DNA from 3 places in the Janthinobacterium tructae genome. Region 2 is predicted to be linked to each of the others. Evidence: predicted binding sites of a transcription regulator. Region 2 holds the regulator's gene; each other region holds the start of a gene.
The links. The regulator LexA, encoded in region 2, represses DNA repair genes until DNA is damaged. The targets are predictions, from matches to a motif close to ACTGTATNNNNATACAGT.
Positions count from the first base shown of each region.

Region 1 (5,685 bases), 1.3 Mb from region 2:
ATTCGCCCGTCGTCAGGGGCAGGCTGGCGTCCATCATGGTGTTCATCACGTCGACGAACGGTACGGCCGCGTGCACGGCGTGGAACAGCTCAGGGCGCATGTTGACGACGGCGCCCATCAGGAGGCCGCCGGCGCTGCCGCCCTGGATGATCAGGCGGTTCGGGCTGGTCCATTTTTCGCGCACCAGGTAGTCGGCGCTGTCGATGAAGTCATTGAAGGTGTTTTTCTTCTTCATCAGCATGCCGTCTTCATGCCAGGCTTCGCCCATGTCCGTGCCGCCGCGAATATGCGCCTGCGCATAGATGACGCCCCGCTCCAGCAGGCTGATGCGGCTGATGGCAAAACTGGCTTCCGTGGAAATGCCATACGAGCCATACGAGTACAGCAGCAGCGGCGCAGAACCGTCGAGCTTGACGCCCTTCTTGTAGACGATCCACAGCGGCACTTGCACGCCATCGCGCGCGGTCACCCACAGGCGCTGCGTGGTGTAGCGGCTGCCGTCAAAGCCGCCGACGATTTCCTGCTGTTTCAGCACCGTGCGCTTGCCGTCCTGCATGCTGACGTCGATGACGGTGGGCGGCGTGACGGGCGACTGGTAGGACATGCGAAATTGCGTGGCGGTAAATTCGGGCGTGCCGGCCGCCGTGGCCAGGTAGACGGGGTCGTCGAACTGCACCGTCTTCCAATTCTTGTGCGCAAAATCAAAGATGCGCGCGCGGTTCAGCGCACGCGCCTTTTCCATCACCACCAGGTAGCCCTGGAACACGTCGATGGACTGGATCACGGCATCCTTGTTGTGCGGCACGACGGGTTTCCAGTGTTTCGGCTGCGGCGCAGACAATGGCGCGCTGACGACGCGAAAATTCTTCGCCTCTTTGTTGGTCAGAATATACAGCTGGCCGTCGCGGTGTTCGACGCTGTAGCGATGGCCTTTTTCGCGTTTCAGCACGCTCTGGAAATGGCCTTCCGGCTTGTTCGTTGGCAACAGCAGCACTTCGCTGGTATCCGTGCTGCGCGCGGTGAGCACAAAGTAGCGCTGATCGCGCGTGCGGCTCACGCCGATGGCGAATTGTTCCACCGGCTCGTGGTAGACCTGCTGCGGCGTGCCGCCCAGGGCCAGGCGGAACAAGCGGTCCGCGCGCTTGGTGGTGGCGTCTTCCTGCGTCAGCATCAGCGTGGCATTGTCCGCCGCCCAGGCCAGCGACGTGACTCTAGGCATGGTATCGCCCAGCAACTTGCCCGTTTTCAAATCCTTGACATGCAGCTCGTACTGGCGGAAACCCGTCGTGTCGGTGGTATAGGCCAGCAATTGCTCATTCGGGCTGATGGCAAACGCGCGCACGGCAAAGAATTTGTGGCCTTCGGCCAATTGATTCTGGTCCAGCAGGATTTCCTCAGCTGCCTGCGCATCGTAGGCGCCGCCAGCGCCGACAGGGCGGCGGCAATGCAGCGGGTATTGCTTGCCCGCTTCCGTGCGCGTGTAATAGTAAAAGTTACCCTGGCGCGCAGGCACGGACAGATCCACTTCCTGCATGCGGCCCTTGATCTCCGCAGTCACCTTGTCGGCCAGCGGCTGGATCGGGGCCGTGACGGCCGCCGTGTAGGCGTTTTCCGCATTCAGGTAATCGATCACGGCAGGATCGGTCTTCTTTTGCAGCCAGCGGTAGTCGTCCGTGACGAGCGTGCCGTGGCGCGTTTCCTGCCAGGCTGTCTTGGCGGCGACCGGCGCGGTGGGCGTGGCAACGGTGGTGGTGTCGGCCAGCGCGGATGGCGCCAGGGTGGACAACAGCAGGGCCGGCAGGATGGATAACCAGGCGGAGCGGCGGCGCGCAGCGTGATGGGTAATGGACAAGGCGACTCCTTTGAATAGTTGTGTCAGGATTGTAATCTTGCCATTGAGAAAAGCAACTGCCAGGCACCACCAATGCGTGCGTTTCAACTTGCATCCACGGGCATTTCCAGCGATACTGTATATAACTACAGTATTCTGCCGCGAGGTGTCCTTGACCACATCTGCCTCCCCACTTCCCGAGCCACCCGCCCGCCGCTGGATAGCCCACCTGGACATGGATGCCTTCTTTGCCTCCGTGGAACTGCTGAAATATCCCGAATTGCGCGGCGAAGCTGTCGTCATCGGCGGCGGGCGCTTGCAGCAACCGGTGCTGCAGAGTGACGGCACGCGGCAGTTTGCGCGCATGCGCGACTACGTGGGGCGCGGCGTCGTCACCACCTCCACCTACGCGGCGCGCAAGTTTGGCGTGTTTTCCGCCATGGGCATCATGAAGGCGGCCAAGCTGGCGCCCGACAGCATCCTGCTGCCCGCCGACTTCGAGGCTTACCGCGAGTATTCGGCGCGCTTCAAGCAAGCCGTGGCCCAGTTGTGCCCCATCATCCAGAACGTGGGCATCGATGAAATCTATGTCGACCTGACGGAATACGGCGAGCAGGCGCCGGCCATGGCGGCGCGCCTGAAGGCGGCCGTGTTCGAGGCGACGGGCCTGTCGTGCTCGGTCGGCCTGGCGCCCAACAAATTGTTGGCAAAAATCTGTTCCGACCTGGAAAAGCCCGACGGGCTCACCATCTTGTCGCCCGAGGATGTCGAAACGCGGGTCTGGCCTTTGCCGGCAAAAAAGATCAACGGCATCGGCCCGAAGGCCACGGCCAAGCTGGAAGCGCTGGGTGTCAATAGCATCGGCGAGCTGGCGCGGGCCGATCTGACCATGCTGCGCACGCAGTTCGGCGACCTGTACACGGGCTGGCTGCGCCAGGCGGCGCTGGGCATCGACGAGCGGCCCGTGCAGACGAGCCGGGAAACCAAGTCCGTCAGCCGCGAAACGACATTCGAGCGCGATTTGCAGGTGGTGCGCGACCGCGCCACCCTGTCGGAAAAGCTGGAAAGCCTGTGCACGCGCGTGGCGGGCGACCTGGACAAACAATCGCTGGCGGGGCGCACGGTGGGCATCAAGCTGCGCTTCGAGGATTTCAGCACCGTCACGCGCGACATCACCTTGCCCAGCGCCACGGCGGACGCCGCCGCCATCCTGCGCGCCAGCCGCGATTGTCTGCGGCGCGTGCCATTTGACAAGAAAATCCGCCTGCTGGGCGTACGCATCTCGACCTTGTCCGATCCGGCCGTCGTGACGCGGCAGATACCGGCCCAGGCGGAGCTGTTTCCAAGGCTCTAGCGGCGTTTCCTACAATATACATACCGCGCCGGACCGCGCTTTTGACGGTATTTTCACGTCGAAAGTGTAGAATGGCGTTCCCCTGGCACTACTGAAACAAACGGAAGACAAAAACTATGTGGTTCAAGAATCTTCAGATTTACCGCCTGCCCGCACCGTGGGCTTACACGCCAGAACAACTGGAAGAGGCCTTGTCCTCGAACAAATTTACGCCGGCGACCAGCATGGATCTGATGCGCCAGGGCTGGGATACGCCGCGCCCGAACGGTGGTCTGGTGCACGTGGTCAACAAGCAAATGTTGATCTTGCTGGGCACGGAAAAGAAACTGTTGCCAGCGACCGTCATCAACCAGGTGGCCAAGGCCCGCGCTGCCGAGATGGAAGAAGCGCAAGGCTTTGCGCCCGGTAAAAAGGCCATGAAAGAATTGAAGGAACGCGTGGCCGACGAGTTGCTGCCGCGCGCCTTCAGCATCCGCAGCAATGTCTGGACGTGGATCGACCCCGTCAATGGCTGGCTGGTGGTCGATGCGGCCAGCCCGGCAAAAGCCGATGAAGTCATCAAGCTGTTGCTCAAAGCCGTGGATAAACTGCCGCTGGAAAGCTTGCGCGTGCAGCGCTCGCCGGTGGCGGTGATGACGGAATGGCTGCAGGCCGACGATGCGCCTGCCGGCTTCACAGTCGACATGGACACGGAATTGCGCGCCACGGGCGAAAGCAAGGCCACCGTGCGCTACGTGCGCCACACGCTGGAAGCGGACGACGTGCGCCGCCACATCGCGGCCGGCAAGCAGTGCACGCGCCTGGCCATGACGTGGAACGACAAGATCTCGTTCGTGCTGACGGAGTCCCTGGCCATCAAGAGCGTCAAGCCGCTGGACGTGATCAAGGAAACGGAATCGAGCACGAAGAACGACGACGAGCGTTTCGACGGCGACCTGATGCTGATGACGGGCGAGCTCTCCAAGCTGATGGCCGACGTGGTCGAAGCATTGGGCGGCGAAGCGACTGCATAAACGCAGTCATGTCGGTACGAAAAAGGAGCTTCGGCTCCTTTTTTTCGCCTGTGCTTTTAGCCCTGTCCCGGCATCGGCTTACAAGGGCTGGAACACGCCGGCGGCGCGGTTCTTTTGCACATTGTCCCAGGCGAAGATCTGGCCATTCATGGCCACGTACACGCCCGCTGGCAAGGTTTGCGCCACGCCGCAGGCAAAGCCCAGGTTGAACAGGGCATCGGAGTTGTCGATTTCGTAGGGAATCATGGCGCCCGTCAAAATCACCGTTTGCTGCAGGTTAGCCGCGCCCAGCACTTGCGCCGTCTCGCGCATGGTGTCGGTGCCGTGGATGATGACGATGGCTTTCTCCTGTGCCGCGCGGCACGAGGCCAGCACGCGCTGGCGGTCCGCATCCTGCATGTCGAGCGAATCGAGCAGCGGCAGTTGCTCCAGGGCCACGGGTGCCGTCATGCGCGCGCGGGCTATCGCTGCCGGCAAATGACTGTCGGAAAAGCCCAGGGTACCGTTCAATTCGTTGTAGTGTTTGTCGAAAGTGCCGCCGGTGGCGAGTATGCGCAAAGTCATGATGTGGTCACGATGTCAGTGGAGAATGACGCGCATGATAGCGTGGATTGTGTGCCTTGCGTGAATGGCGGGTCCGTTGCGGGCCGTTGCAGATCGCATCTGGAAAATTTGGCCATCTGTGAGTACACTGGTTTCTTTGTTTGCCTGCCACCCCGACTCCGTATGAAAGCGCTCGCTCCCGGCACCGTCATTTTTCACCGCCACCGCGGCTATGGCGTCATCACGTCCGTCAATTTGCTGACGGGCTGGATCGCCGCCCGTTTCGGCAGCGAAGCGCGCACCCTGGACCTGAACCTGTCGACCGACGATGTGCAGTTTGCCGATGGCGAAGCGATTTTGTTTCGCCGCGCGCCGCCCGACCGCATGCCGCATGCGCGTCTGATGGCCATGGTGCGCGAGCTGCACCAGGCCGGCTATCAAAAACTGTATCTGTATTCCTGGCCCAAGCCGTCCGGCCTGCACTGGCGCTGGCATTTGTTTACCGGGCCGCGCGACTGGATGCAGCGACCCTGGCGCGAAGGCTGGTACGGTTCGGGCGCCGATTACAACGTCAACCCCGTGATGGGCTGGGGCGATACGCCCGGCGCCACCACCGGCGAGCTGATCGATGCCCTGGCGCGTTTCGATCCGCAAGGCCTGGCGCAGGCGCTGGGGCGCGACGACGACCATAGCGCGTGGTTTGGCCGCGTCTGCGATGCGCTATTACCCAACTACATGTACAGCCTGGACATGCAGCGCACTCCGGGCGAGCCCTTGCAGGACATGCCGCCCGTGCCGGTGGTCGCCGTGCGCGCCGGCGTGGCGCCGTATGCCGGGCCGGACATCGCCTGGCCACCCGGCTGGGCCGGCCTGTGGCGCGGCCGGCACGCGCTGCCCGCGCCCGCCATCCGCATCACGGGCGAACCTGACCTCATCAAGGGGTT
Region 1 is NZ_CP041185.1:3,965,273-3,970,957, reverse strand. Features, by position in the region: gene FJQ89_RS17375 (S9 family peptidase) at 1-1,852, opposite strand, end outside; gene dinB (DNA polymerase IV) at 2,067-3,185, shown strand; gene FJQ89_RS17365 (recombination-associated protein RdgC) at 3,302-4,198, shown strand; gene FJQ89_RS17360 (asparaginase domain-containing protein) at 4,277-4,762, opposite strand; gene FJQ89_RS17355 (L-asparaginase) at 4,925-5,685, shown strand, end outside.
Region 1: dinB (DNA polymerase IV) is a predicted target of LexA. The motif match lies at 1,967-1,984, and genes of this name have one in related genera.

Region 2 (5,685 bases):
TCTGGTACCAGCGTGATGTTGCAAGGCTGAACGGACGTGACGATCTTCGATTACCTGGTGCTGTTCGTGCTGGTGACGTCCGTGCTGATCAGCATGATGCGCGGCCTGGTCAAGGAAATACTGTCATTGGTCAGCTGGATCGTGGCGTTCGTCATCGCCAACGCGTATGGCGCCACCCTGGCGAAATTCCTGCCGGAAGCCGTGCCGGGCGAAGCCGTCCGCCTGTTGCTGGCCTTCGTGGTGCTGTTCATCGGCGTACGCATTTTGATGGGATTGCTGTCCATGACGGTCGACGCACTGGTCAAGGTGACGGGCCTGAGCCTGGCCGACCGCACTCTGGGCAGCCTGTTCGGCGTGGCGCGCGGCCTGGTGATCGTGCTGACCACCGTCATCTTGTGCGGCATGACTTCCATACCGCAGCAGTCATTCTGGAAAAATGCGTTGCTCAGCCCGCTCGCGGAGCAGGGCGCGCGTGCCATCAAGCCTTATCTGCCTGCCGCTTACGCGCAGCATGTGAAATTTTGAATTTTTTTAAAATCAGTAGCACAGTTTAGGAGCACACCATGTGTGGCATCGTCGGCGTCGTTTCCCATCAACCTGTCAATCAATTGCTCTATGATGCATTGTTGCTCTTGCAACATCGCGGTCAGGACGCGGCAGGGATTGCGACCAATCACAGCAGTATGTTTTCCATGCACAAAGCCAATGGCCTCGTGCGTGACGTCTTCCGTACGCGCAACATGCGTTCGTTGCAAGGCACGACGGGCATCGGCCATTGCCGCTACCCGACGGCCGGTTCGTCGAGCGAAGAGGAAGCACAACCGTTTTATGTGAATGCGCCGTTCGGCATCACCCTGGCGCACAATGGCAACCTGACCAACTGGGAACAGTTGAAACAGGAAATGTTCAAAAATGACCGCCGCCACATCAATACCGATTCCGATTCGGAAGTGCTGCTCAATGTGCTGGCGCATGAAATCCAGGAAGCGACAACGGGCCTGAACCTGGACCCGGAAGCCATCTTCAAGGCCATCACCGTGCTGAACCGCCGCGTCAAGGGCGGCTACGCCGCCGTGGCGCAAATCGCCGGCGTGGGCTTGTTGGCCTTCCGCGACCCGCACGGCATCCGTCCGCTGTGCCTGGGCATCAATGAAACGGAGCAAGGCCCCGAATACCTGATCGCCTCCGAATCCGTGGCCCTGGAAGGCATGGGCTTCCGCTTCGTGCGCGACATCGGTCCCGGCGAAGCCGTCTTCATCGATGCCGACAAGAAATTGCACAGCGCTCAGTGCGCCGACAATGCCAGCCTGAATCCCTGCGTGTTCGAATTCGTCTACCTGGCCCGTCCCGACTCCGTCATCGACGGCGCCTCGGTGTACGCCACGCGCCTGAAAATGGGCGAATACCTGGCTGAAAAGATCCGTGCCGAATTGCCGGACGTGCATATCGACGTGGTCATGCCGATTCCCGATTCCTCGCGTCCTGCCGCCATCCAGCTGGCACTGGCGCTGAACCTCGAATACCGCGAAGGCTTCATCAAGAACCGCTACATCGGCCGTACCTTCATCATGCCGGGCCAGGCGGCGCGCAAGAAATCCGTGCGCCAGAAGCTCAACGCGATCCCGTCCGAATTCAAGGATAAGGTGGTGTTGCTGGTCGACGATTCCATCGTGCGCGGCACCACCAGCCGTGAAATCGTGCAGATGGCGCGCGAAGCGGGCGCGACGAAAGTCATCTTCGCCTCGGCCGCGCCACCGGTGATTTACCCGAACGTGTACGGCATCGATATGCCGACGCGCGATGAGCTGATCGCCTATGGCCGCACGACGGAAGAAGTGTGCCGCGAAATCACGGCCGATTACCTGGTGTACCAGGATATCGGCGCATTGAAGCAGGCGATTGCCGACGTCAATCCGGCACTGACGAACTTCGAGGCTTCGTGCTTCGATGGCGTGTACGTGACGGGCGACGTGTCGCAGGAATATCTGGACCGCCTGGAATATGCGCGCCACCATCCGAAGGCGGCAGCGCCGGAAGATACGCCACGTTCCCAGCTGAACCTGAACCTGGCGACGACAGAAGCATAAGTAACCTGCCCGGCCGATGCCGGGCTTTTTTTTCTCCGCGATCATGAACTATAAAAAAAACTACGGCTTTACCACCACCATCCTGCATAACGACCGCCGCAAGGGTATCGAGCACGGCTCGTTGCACAAGCCTGTGCACACCTCCGTCGCCTTCGGCTACAGCGACGCGCGCCAGCTCGCTTCCGTGTTCCAGGGCAAGGAGCCGGGCTTTCGCTACGGCCGCCAGGGTAACCCGACGGTGTCCGCGCTGGAAGACAAGGTCAACAAGATGGAAGATGGCGTGGCCACCTTGTGTTTCGCCACCGGCATGGGCGCCATCGGCGCCGTGGTGCAGTCGCTGCTGCGCGCGGGCGACCATGTGGTGTCGTCGGCCTTTTTGTTTGGTAATACCAACAGCCTGTGGCAGACGGTGACGGGGCAGGGCATCGCCGTCTCGTTCGTCGACGCCACCGAGGTGGCCAATGTGGCGGCCGCCATCACGCCGGCCACGCGCATCGTGTTCGTGGAAACCATCGCCAATCCACGCACGCAGATCGCCGACCTGGCAAAGATCGGTGCCTTGTGCAAGGAACGCGGCATTTTGTACATCGTCGACAACACCATGACGACGCCTTATCTGTTCCGCCCGAAAGCGGTGGGCGCGGGCCTGGTGGTCAATGCGCTGACGAAATCCATCGGCGGCCACGGCAATGCGCTGGGCGGCAGCTTGACGGACACGGGCGTGTTCGACTGGACGCAGTACCCGAACATTTTCGACAATTATAAAAAAGCGGCGCCGGCGCAGTGGGGCATCGCGCAAATCCGCGCCAAGGCTTTGCGCGATTTCGGCGCATCGCTGGGTCCGGAAGCGGCGCACCATATCGCCGTCGGCGCGGAAACCATGGCCTTGCGCATGGACCGCACCTGTTCCAATGCCCTGGCGCTGGCCAGCATGCTGGTCGCCGACCCGCGCGTGGCGGCCGTGCATTACCCTGGCTTGGCGTCGCACCCGCAGCACGCGCTGGCGACGGACTTGTTCCGCAGTTATGGCTCGCTGTTCAGCTTTGAATTAAAAGATGGCATCGATTGCTTCGATTTCCTGAATCGCCTGAATCTGGCTATTCCAGCGAGCAACCTCGGTGACACGCGCACCCTGGTCATTCCCGTCGCTCACACGATCTTTTATGAGATGGGTGCCGAGCGCCGAGCCAGCATGGGCATTGCCGAGTCCTTGATCCGCGTGTCGGTGGGTATCGAGGATGAAGCCGATTTGCTCGAGGATTTCCGCCAGGCACTCGATGCCTAAGCGGGCGGACAAATGAAAAGGGCCGCAACAGTCATGCTGTTGCGGCCCTTTTTACCTGCGGTGGTTTAATGCCAGCTGCGCATCAAGCCTACCGCGAGGCCTTCCAGGGCGAACTCATCTTCCGGCGATACGGTGATGACCTTGAAGTCGGGGTTTTCCGGCAGCAGTTCGATGACGGAACCCGTCTTCTTGTAGCGTTTGACGGTGACTTCGTCGCCGATGCGGGCCACGACGATCTGGCCGTTCTTGGCGCTGTCGACCTTCTTGACGGCCAATAAGTCGCCATCCATGATGCCGGCGTCGCGCATGGACCAGCCGCGCACCTTCAGCAGGAAGTCGGGCTTGGCCGAGAACAGGGCCGGGTCCACGTTGTAGCTCGCTTCCAGGTTTTCCTGTGCCAGGATGGGCGAGCCTGCCGCCACCCGGCCGATCAGGGGCAGCGACATCAGCAGCGCTGCCGGCACCTTCGATGGCGCTGCTTCGGCTGCCGCACCGATCAGGCGGATGCCGCGCGAGGTGCCAGGCGAAATCTCGATCGCGCCCTTGCGGGCCAGGGCCTGCAAATGCTCTTCGGCCGCATTGGCCGATTTGAAACCCAGTTCATTGGCGATTTCGGCACGGGTGGGAGGAAAACCCGTGTTTTCAATCGCGTCCTTGATCAGGTTCAGAATTTGTTCTTGTCGTGCTGTCAGCTTGATCATGAGCGGTGGGTGCATACTAAAATGCTGTCTATATGAACAGTCTGTATTTTTGTACAGTATCGCCCACTATGCAAGGGGATTTCGGTTATTTGCGCGAATTTCGTGCGAAATACTGGAATGGGCAGGAAAAAGCGCCTGGCCTGCTCCGTGCGCGGGCCGCTTGTTGAAGGAATGATTGAAACGTTTGCAAAAGGCGGTTATAATCTTCGGCTGACCTTCCCACACCCGTCTTGACGCCGGGGTGGGCGATTATCAATCCGACCTGAAGGAGTTTGCATGCGTCATTATGAAATAGTCTTTATCGTCCATCCGGACCAAAGCGAGCAAGTGCCCGCGATGATCGAACGCTACAAAGCCAGCGTAACCACCCGCGGCGGTTCGGTTCACCGCGTGGAAGATTGGGGCCGCCGTCAAATGGCTTACTCGATCCAAAAGCTGCCTAAAGCACACTACATCTGCCTGAACATCGAATGCGACAACGAGACCCTGGTCGAGTTGGAAACAGCATTCAAATTCAATGATGCCGTGTTGCGTCACCTGACCGTTAAAATGAAGAAAGCTGAAACAGCACCTTCGCCGATGATGAAATCGGTACAACGCGAAGACGCGGCCAAAAGCCACCGCACCGAAGCACCAGCAGCCGCTCCTGCCGCAGCAGCAGCTTAATTCTTGACCAGGATCGTGCGCTGAACCAGCTACAAGTAACCGCCATCATTGCCGAGCGCGAAATATTGCGCTATACCCCGGCAGGGCTGCCGATTGTGAATGCAGTATTGCAACACAGTTCGCAGCAGATGGAAGCAGGGATTGCCCGTTTGACCGAGTTTGATGTTGCCGCGCTAGCCGCTGGCGAAATATCAGGCCGGTTCAGTCAGGCAAGCTTGGGCGGGGTGTATCAGTTCACGGGTTTCCTGGCCAGGAAGAGCCGCAACAGCAAGAGTTTGGTGTTTCACATCATTGATTTTAGTGCAGTCACCCCGACTAGCGCATTTTAGATACAGGAGCCTGACATGGCATTCGGTAAAAAGTTCGACAAAAATAAGCTCAAGCTTAAAGAAAAACGCAAACAGCAAAACCCGTTGTTCAAACGCAAGAAGTTCTGCCGCTTCACCGCAGCTCACGTTGAGCAAGTCGACTACAAAGACGTCGACACGCTGAAAGACTTCGTCCAAGAAAACGGCAAGATCATGCCAGCACGCCTGACCGGTACCAAAGCGCACTACCAGCGCCAAGTCGACACCGCAATCAAGCGCGCTCGCTTCCTCGCGCTGCTGCCATACACCGATCTGCACCACGCTTAATCGGTCAGATATTCCTGGAGAAGAACTATGCAAATCATTCTGTTAGAAAAAGTTGTTAACGTCGGTAACCTCGGCGAAGTCGTCAAAGTCAAAGACGGTTACGCACGTAACTTCCTGATCCCGCAACGCCTGGCACGTCGTGCCACGGCTACCGCTGTGGCTGAATTCGAAGTCAAGCGCGCCGAACTGGAAAAAGCTGCTGCCGCCAAACTGGCCGCATCGCAAGCCCAGGGCGAAAAACTGAGCGGCCTGACCGTTCAAGTTGCTCAAAAAGCTGGTGTTGATGGCCGTCTGTTCGGTTCCGTCACCAA
Region 2 is NZ_CP041185.1:2,669,793-2,675,477, reverse strand. Features, by position in the region: gene FJQ89_RS11700 (SPOR domain-containing protein) at 1-16, shown strand, start outside; gene FJQ89_RS11695 (CvpA family protein) at 37-525, shown strand; gene purF (amidophosphoribosyltransferase) at 564-2,087, shown strand; gene FJQ89_RS11685 (cystathionine gamma-synthase family protein) at 2,131-3,372, shown strand; gene lexA (transcriptional repressor LexA) at 3,438-4,073, opposite strand; gene rpsF (30S ribosomal protein S6) at 4,350-4,739, shown strand; gene priB (primosomal replication protein N) at 4,760-5,068, shown strand; gene rpsR (30S ribosomal protein S18) at 5,084-5,374, shown strand; gene rplI (50S ribosomal protein L9) at 5,402-5,685, shown strand, end outside.

Region 3 (5,685 bases), 1.1 Mb from region 2:
TGCCGCGCGAGGGATCGACTTCGGTGATGCCGAGGCAGTAGCACACCGCCGAATTGGCCGCCGATCCGCGCCCCTGGCAGAGGATTTTTTGCGAGCGGGCGAAGCGCACGATGTCAAATACCGTCAAAAAATACGGTTCATACTGCATGTCGCCGATCAGTTCCAGCTCATATTCGAGCTGCGCCTGCACGTTGTCGGGTATAGCGTGCGGGTAGCGCCAGTGCGCGCCGATATACGCCTGTTCGCGCAGGTAGCTGGCCGGGGTCTGTCCCTCAGGCACAATCTCGCCTGGATATTCATAGCGCAGTTCATCAAGCGAGAAGGTGCAGCGCTGGGCCACGCGCAGGGTTTCATCCAGGGCATCTCGCGGATACAGGTTGCCCAGCCGTAGGCGCGAGCGCAGATGCGCTTCGGCATTCGAGGCCAGTTGATAGCCGCACTGCGCCACCGGCGTATTCAGACGAATCGCGGTCATGGTGTCCTGGATGATTTTCATCGAGCGCAGGTGCATGACGACGTCGCCCGTGGCCACCACCGGCAGGCTGAATTCGGCGCCGATGGCTTCGACCATGGCGCGGTGCCGATCATCCTGCGCGCGGTGGTGCAACGTCAAAGCGACGCGCGCGCGGCCCGGTGCGCTGCGCACCAGCCATTCGGCTTGCCGCTCGATCTCTTCATAGGGGGCGTTATATTTGGGGCACAGGATGAGTTGGCAGCCCGGCAGCCCTTTTATATGGGCGAGAGGGGCGGTGGGGTTGGCGATGTCGCGTGGCCAGACTAGGTAACTTCCCTTGTCGGCGCGCGTGCGCGCAGCGGTAATGAGTTCGCTCAGGTTGCCGTAGCCGTCGCGATCCATGGCCAGGACCAGCACAGTGAAGGGCGGGGTGCCGTCCTCCGGTGTCACCCTCATCTGGCTGCCAATGATGAGATGAATGTTCCACTCCCGCGCGGCCACATGCGCCTTGACCACGCCGGCCAGGGAACATTCGTCGGCCATGGCGACGGCCTCGTAGCCCAGCTGCGCCGCGCGCGCCACCAATTGATCGGGCGGAGAGGCGCCGTGCAGAAAGGAGTAATGACTCATGCACTGCAGCTCGGCATAGTCCGGCAGCGTGGAAATTGGCGGCTGGTCCATGATCAGCCGAACATCCCGTGCAGATACCAGCGGCCGTCAACGACGCGCTCCAGGTAGATCCAGTAGCAAGTCGCATCGCTTCCTTGCGCGATGTAATAGTCGCGGGCCGCGATTTGATCGTTCCACCAGCCGGCCTCAATGCGTTCCGGCCCCTTGAGCATTTTTAGGGGGGAACCATAGAAGGGACGTTCGCCGCGCAGCAGCAGCGGGATAGGTTTAGGTAGCAGCCAGAACGGGCGCTCAAAAGCCTCATCTTCGGCGTTGACCGCCTTGCGCTTCTCGGTGGCGGAAGCCCAGGCATTGCTTTCCTCCGGCCGATGGTCGTGATGCTCGACAGGCGAGAGGACGTTGTCGCTGCCAAGACGGGCACTGAGTAATTCCAGTAGGCGCCTGTAGTCGGCGGGACTGCCGCCCGGCTCGGGAAACAGGTCTTGTGTCGGGGGCGCCATCGCCGTGAGAAGGCGCGCCTCCAGGCGCAGGGCGATGACCGGGGCAACCAGTTCCGTGCGCGCCAGGCGCTCCTTTAGTAGCCGAATCAGATGTTCATCGCGCCAGGTCGGCTCTGCCAATCCGATCTCGATCGGCGTGGGCGGGGTCGCAGTCTTGCCGCGTTCGTGCTCCAGCAGCAGAACAAAAACACTCACGGCCTGCTGACGCGCGACCAACCATCCGACAAATTGCTGCAGCAGGCCAGTGGCGCCGTCCAGCAGGGCATCGGCGTGTTCGATCCGGTCAAAGGTTTCGATGCGCGCTGAAAAAGTTTCGGGAATGGCGATCCATTCAAACAATTCAGGAGCGAGCCCATAGGCACGGTCGAGCTCATCGAGCACGTGCTTGTTCATCCTGCGCTGGATGCCCGGGCGGGGCAGGCGCCGGAGTGCCGCCAGATGATCCGCGCCAATATCCGTTAGCCACTCCAGGTGATTCGCCGTGCTGGGCAGATAGGCGCAGGGCATGCGGTCGAGCTGGCGCTCCAGTGAGCGCATGTGCACGGTGCGCCGCAGAATGATCTGGCGTTTGGCCGGCTGCCAGCGCGACAGCAGCCAGGCCCCCATGGCCGTTGGCGCCGTGCCGAGCTGCGAGGTCACCCCAAGCGCTTGTAGGGCAGCGCGAATGCGCCGGCTGATAGCGGCTCGCCCGTTAAATAGGCGCAAGCTGGCGGTCACGTCCAGCAGCAGGCTGAAGTCGCCGGCATGCGCCACTTCCGGAGTGAACTGGAGGAGGGCGAGCGCGATGGCATTGCTGGCAATCTGTTCGCGCTCAAGGCTGCGCTCCAGGATCACGGTATCCGGCGAGACGGCCGCTACACCGCCGGGGCGCATGCCGACACGCACGCCTTCGGCAAAGGCGTGCTGCGAGACCGCGATGATGCGGCCTTTCTCGACCACCGCATACGGCCCCGGCTCACACCAGCGCGGCCTGAGGCATTCGAGAGGCAACAGTGGGAGGTGTACGCTGAACCAGAACCGCATTTTGATCGTCCAAAAATCGTTGACGTGCCGGCATGTCAGCCAGCGGGATAAAGAGTGGCGCCTCATGATGTGGGCCACGCCGTTTAATGATGTGAGTGGAAATACCGCCGGCGGCGGGGCGCAAAGCCAGGCGCAATGGCGCCGGTGAAGCATCGGCCGCTGCGCTCATCGGCCGGACCAGCCAGAAGAACGTTTCGGTTGTCTGCGCCGCCAGATTGAGGCGCCGCAGTGCTTCGTCGCGAATATTCGTCTGCCACAGCAATACCGCACCGCAACTGCCGTTGCGCAGGATCTGCTCGGTGGACCAGAGAGCATCGGCGGTGCTGGGGGCACGTATCCAGAGCAGGTTCGGGCAGCTCAGGTCCATGAATTTGCAGGCAGCGGAGTTGGGCAAGTACGGCGGCTGCACCAGGGCGATCCGACGTTGTTGCGACAGTTGTGCCAGCGCTGGCCGCAACAAGTGCATTTCCCCGATACCCGCTTGCTGAACTAGCAACTCTGTGAAGGTCGATTGCGGCCAACCGTTGCCAGGAAGCTCACGATCCAAGATGCTATGACCGGTAGTAACCGTGCTGGTTGTACCTCGACTCAGTTCACTTGCCCGCCAGACGTCACGCAGCAGGGCGCTATTGGCCAGTGTGATAGGGCTGCTATGTTGAAGGGAGGGTGAAAGCATGGCGTCTGGCTAGAGGTCGTTGATCGTTCTCAAAATTACTGTATATAAACACAGTATATGCTGAGGGCGTCAAAAACTGCAAGGTCCATGAATTTCTTGAATTGAAACTAATAGTTGCAATGATGCAAAAGAGTCAATAGAGAAGCTTCATTCTGGGCACATTTTTGTGCGTATGTCTTATTGGAGGCTCACACCATTCCTTTCGCCATGTCTGTCCCAGGCACAGTCATGACTTTGGGAATTTTTATCGCAGGCGAAGCACCGTGTCGCCGACGACTATGAGTCCGCCAGTTGCAGCACTTGGGTGCACTGCATGTCGGCAGCCTGGCCATAGCCGAAGCGGCGGGCATGTGCACGCTTACCAGTGATCGCTGCAGTAGTGCTTTTTGAAAATGCCCTGAGGGTTTTGAGAACCGTCGTGAAGGGTTTTTCAGAGGACGTGAGGAAGCATGCGGTGATACACTAAAAAAACGACTAGCGATTCGGCACCATGTTCAGGATTGACATTTCAGGACAGAACCTTTATCGACACGGTTTCGGGGGGCATGGTCGACAACATGCAATAGGGCGTAAAGGAAAACGCGCCCTGAGCGCCCGCATGCTGGCCGGCCGTCAGCGCAAGGAAAAGACATGACAGTACATTTTGACCAAGACAATGGCCCCGGTACGATCCTGACGGAAGAACACCAAGCAGCAATCGAGGAAGGGATCAAACAAATTGACTTCGAGCTAGGCCGTTGCCGTCATGAAGATGTTCGTAACTTGAACCGGAAGCGCGCGCACCTGCTAGCCGAGTTGGCGGCTGGTCAGACCCTGCCATTCGACGACGAAGAATAATGATGGGTAAATTTTTTGTACCTGCGCAGTTGGTTCAATCGCAGCACTTTTAGCTATTAAAAACTCATGTGTGGTAACCCGATTTCCCGGACCATGACCGGACTAGGATGAGGCAGCATGTGCCACTGAGTTAGTGCCTGAACTCTCATGGATGTATCGTACTAGGGTTACTGTGTTTTTGTTGTTCTAAGGGGGAGTGCGGGTCCTGCCATTGCTTTACACCCCAGGATTTGGCTAGTGAATTGCGGCATGATCGAGCAAGTGTGAGTGATAATTGCTCGAGTTCTGGCCCTTCTTTGCCTGCGTTAAGCGCGTTCCTAAATTCGACCATAGCGGATTCGACGTTACGGTCCTCCACCTTGACCAATTCGCCCCAGAACAGTAGAAAGAATTTGCTTCTTGCAGCCGCGATCTCGTCCTGCGATGCCGATGTCGCCATCGTGGCTGTAGCCTGAGTGGCATCGGTATAGAGCTTCAATTGTCTGTCGAGAAATGGCCTGGTCGCCTCGATCCGCCGTGTTTCAGCTTGGCCACGCTGTGTGATGGTAAATTGATATGCTCCCCAGCAGAACGCAACGATTGTGCCAATCATCGTGAGAATTTTTAGCGTCGACTCAATGGACATCTTGGCGGATGCGAGGGACATCTGTAGGTCTTCCATTAGCCAATGGTGTTGAAAACCTTCAGGTAACAAAACTGGATTAAGATCTTCCAGCGATAACGGTCCTGGACCAGGGTAAATCAAGGCATGCTCGGCTTGTCCGATAGCTTCGCGCACCTTGCTCCAATGCTGGCCCAGCCCACGACCCGCTGCGCCTGGTCCACCAACACCATGATCCTGCAACCGGCAGCCTGGCTCCCATAGTTGAGCTGCAAAAGGTCATCCTCATGTCGATAGCTGCCGGGCGTGCCGTAGTGTTCGGCGACAGTAAAGCTGTTCTGACCAACCAAATTATCCAATGCGAGATCCCCGCTGGCCGCGCATCCCGATGTCAGGATGATAAACATAAGCGAGCACAGCCTTCTCATTTTTCACTTTCAGGACATGATTGGCCTCATCCTAACTCTCTACAGGACGAGTAACTTTGCGTGAGAACATGAAGCTTGACTGTATTAGGGGGCTGACTATGCAATGATATTGCTTCTGTCTATTTCTGGCCGCCAATAGAACCGAAATGATGTATGAAGAGGTGCTGCCGGGTGACGAGATACTATTGACGCCACCGGGCGGCAAGGGCCTGTTGGTACCGTATAAATTCCCGCGCTGAAAATCGTGGTCTTACAGACAATTTATAACTTAGCGGATATGTCGACGATGCACTAGCAGCGAACCCATTGCCAAGTAAATCGTATTCTCTGATACGTCAACGTGCTGCTCGTAATCAAGAATCAATCGTCGGAAACTTCTAGCGCGCAGAAGCAGGCGCTCTGTTGAGGATTTGATGGGCTATAACATCCCTCGCCGTCCGATACTGCGAGGGAAGGCCGCAGTAACTAAAGCCCGTTCCTTGCCATTTCAATTACAGCACGAGCTTTGTTCGGTAGTGCTGCAAGTCTCTCTAAAA
Region 3 is NZ_CP041185.1:1,559,075-1,564,759, reverse strand. Features, by position in the region: gene FJQ89_RS06935 (error-prone DNA polymerase) at 1-1,135, opposite strand, end outside; gene FJQ89_RS06930 (Y-family DNA polymerase) at 1,138-2,523, opposite strand; gene imuA (translesion DNA synthesis-associated protein ImuA) at 2,540-3,283, opposite strand; gene FJQ89_RS06920 (hypothetical protein) at 3,914-4,120, shown strand; gene FJQ89_RS06915 (hypothetical protein) at 4,266-4,898, opposite strand; gene FJQ89_RS06910 (hypothetical protein) at 4,862-5,128, opposite strand; gene FJQ89_RS06900 (hypothetical protein) at 5,615-5,685, opposite strand, start outside.
Region 3: imuA (translesion DNA synthesis-associated protein ImuA) is a predicted target of LexA. The motif match lies at 3,321-3,338, and genes of this name have one in related genera.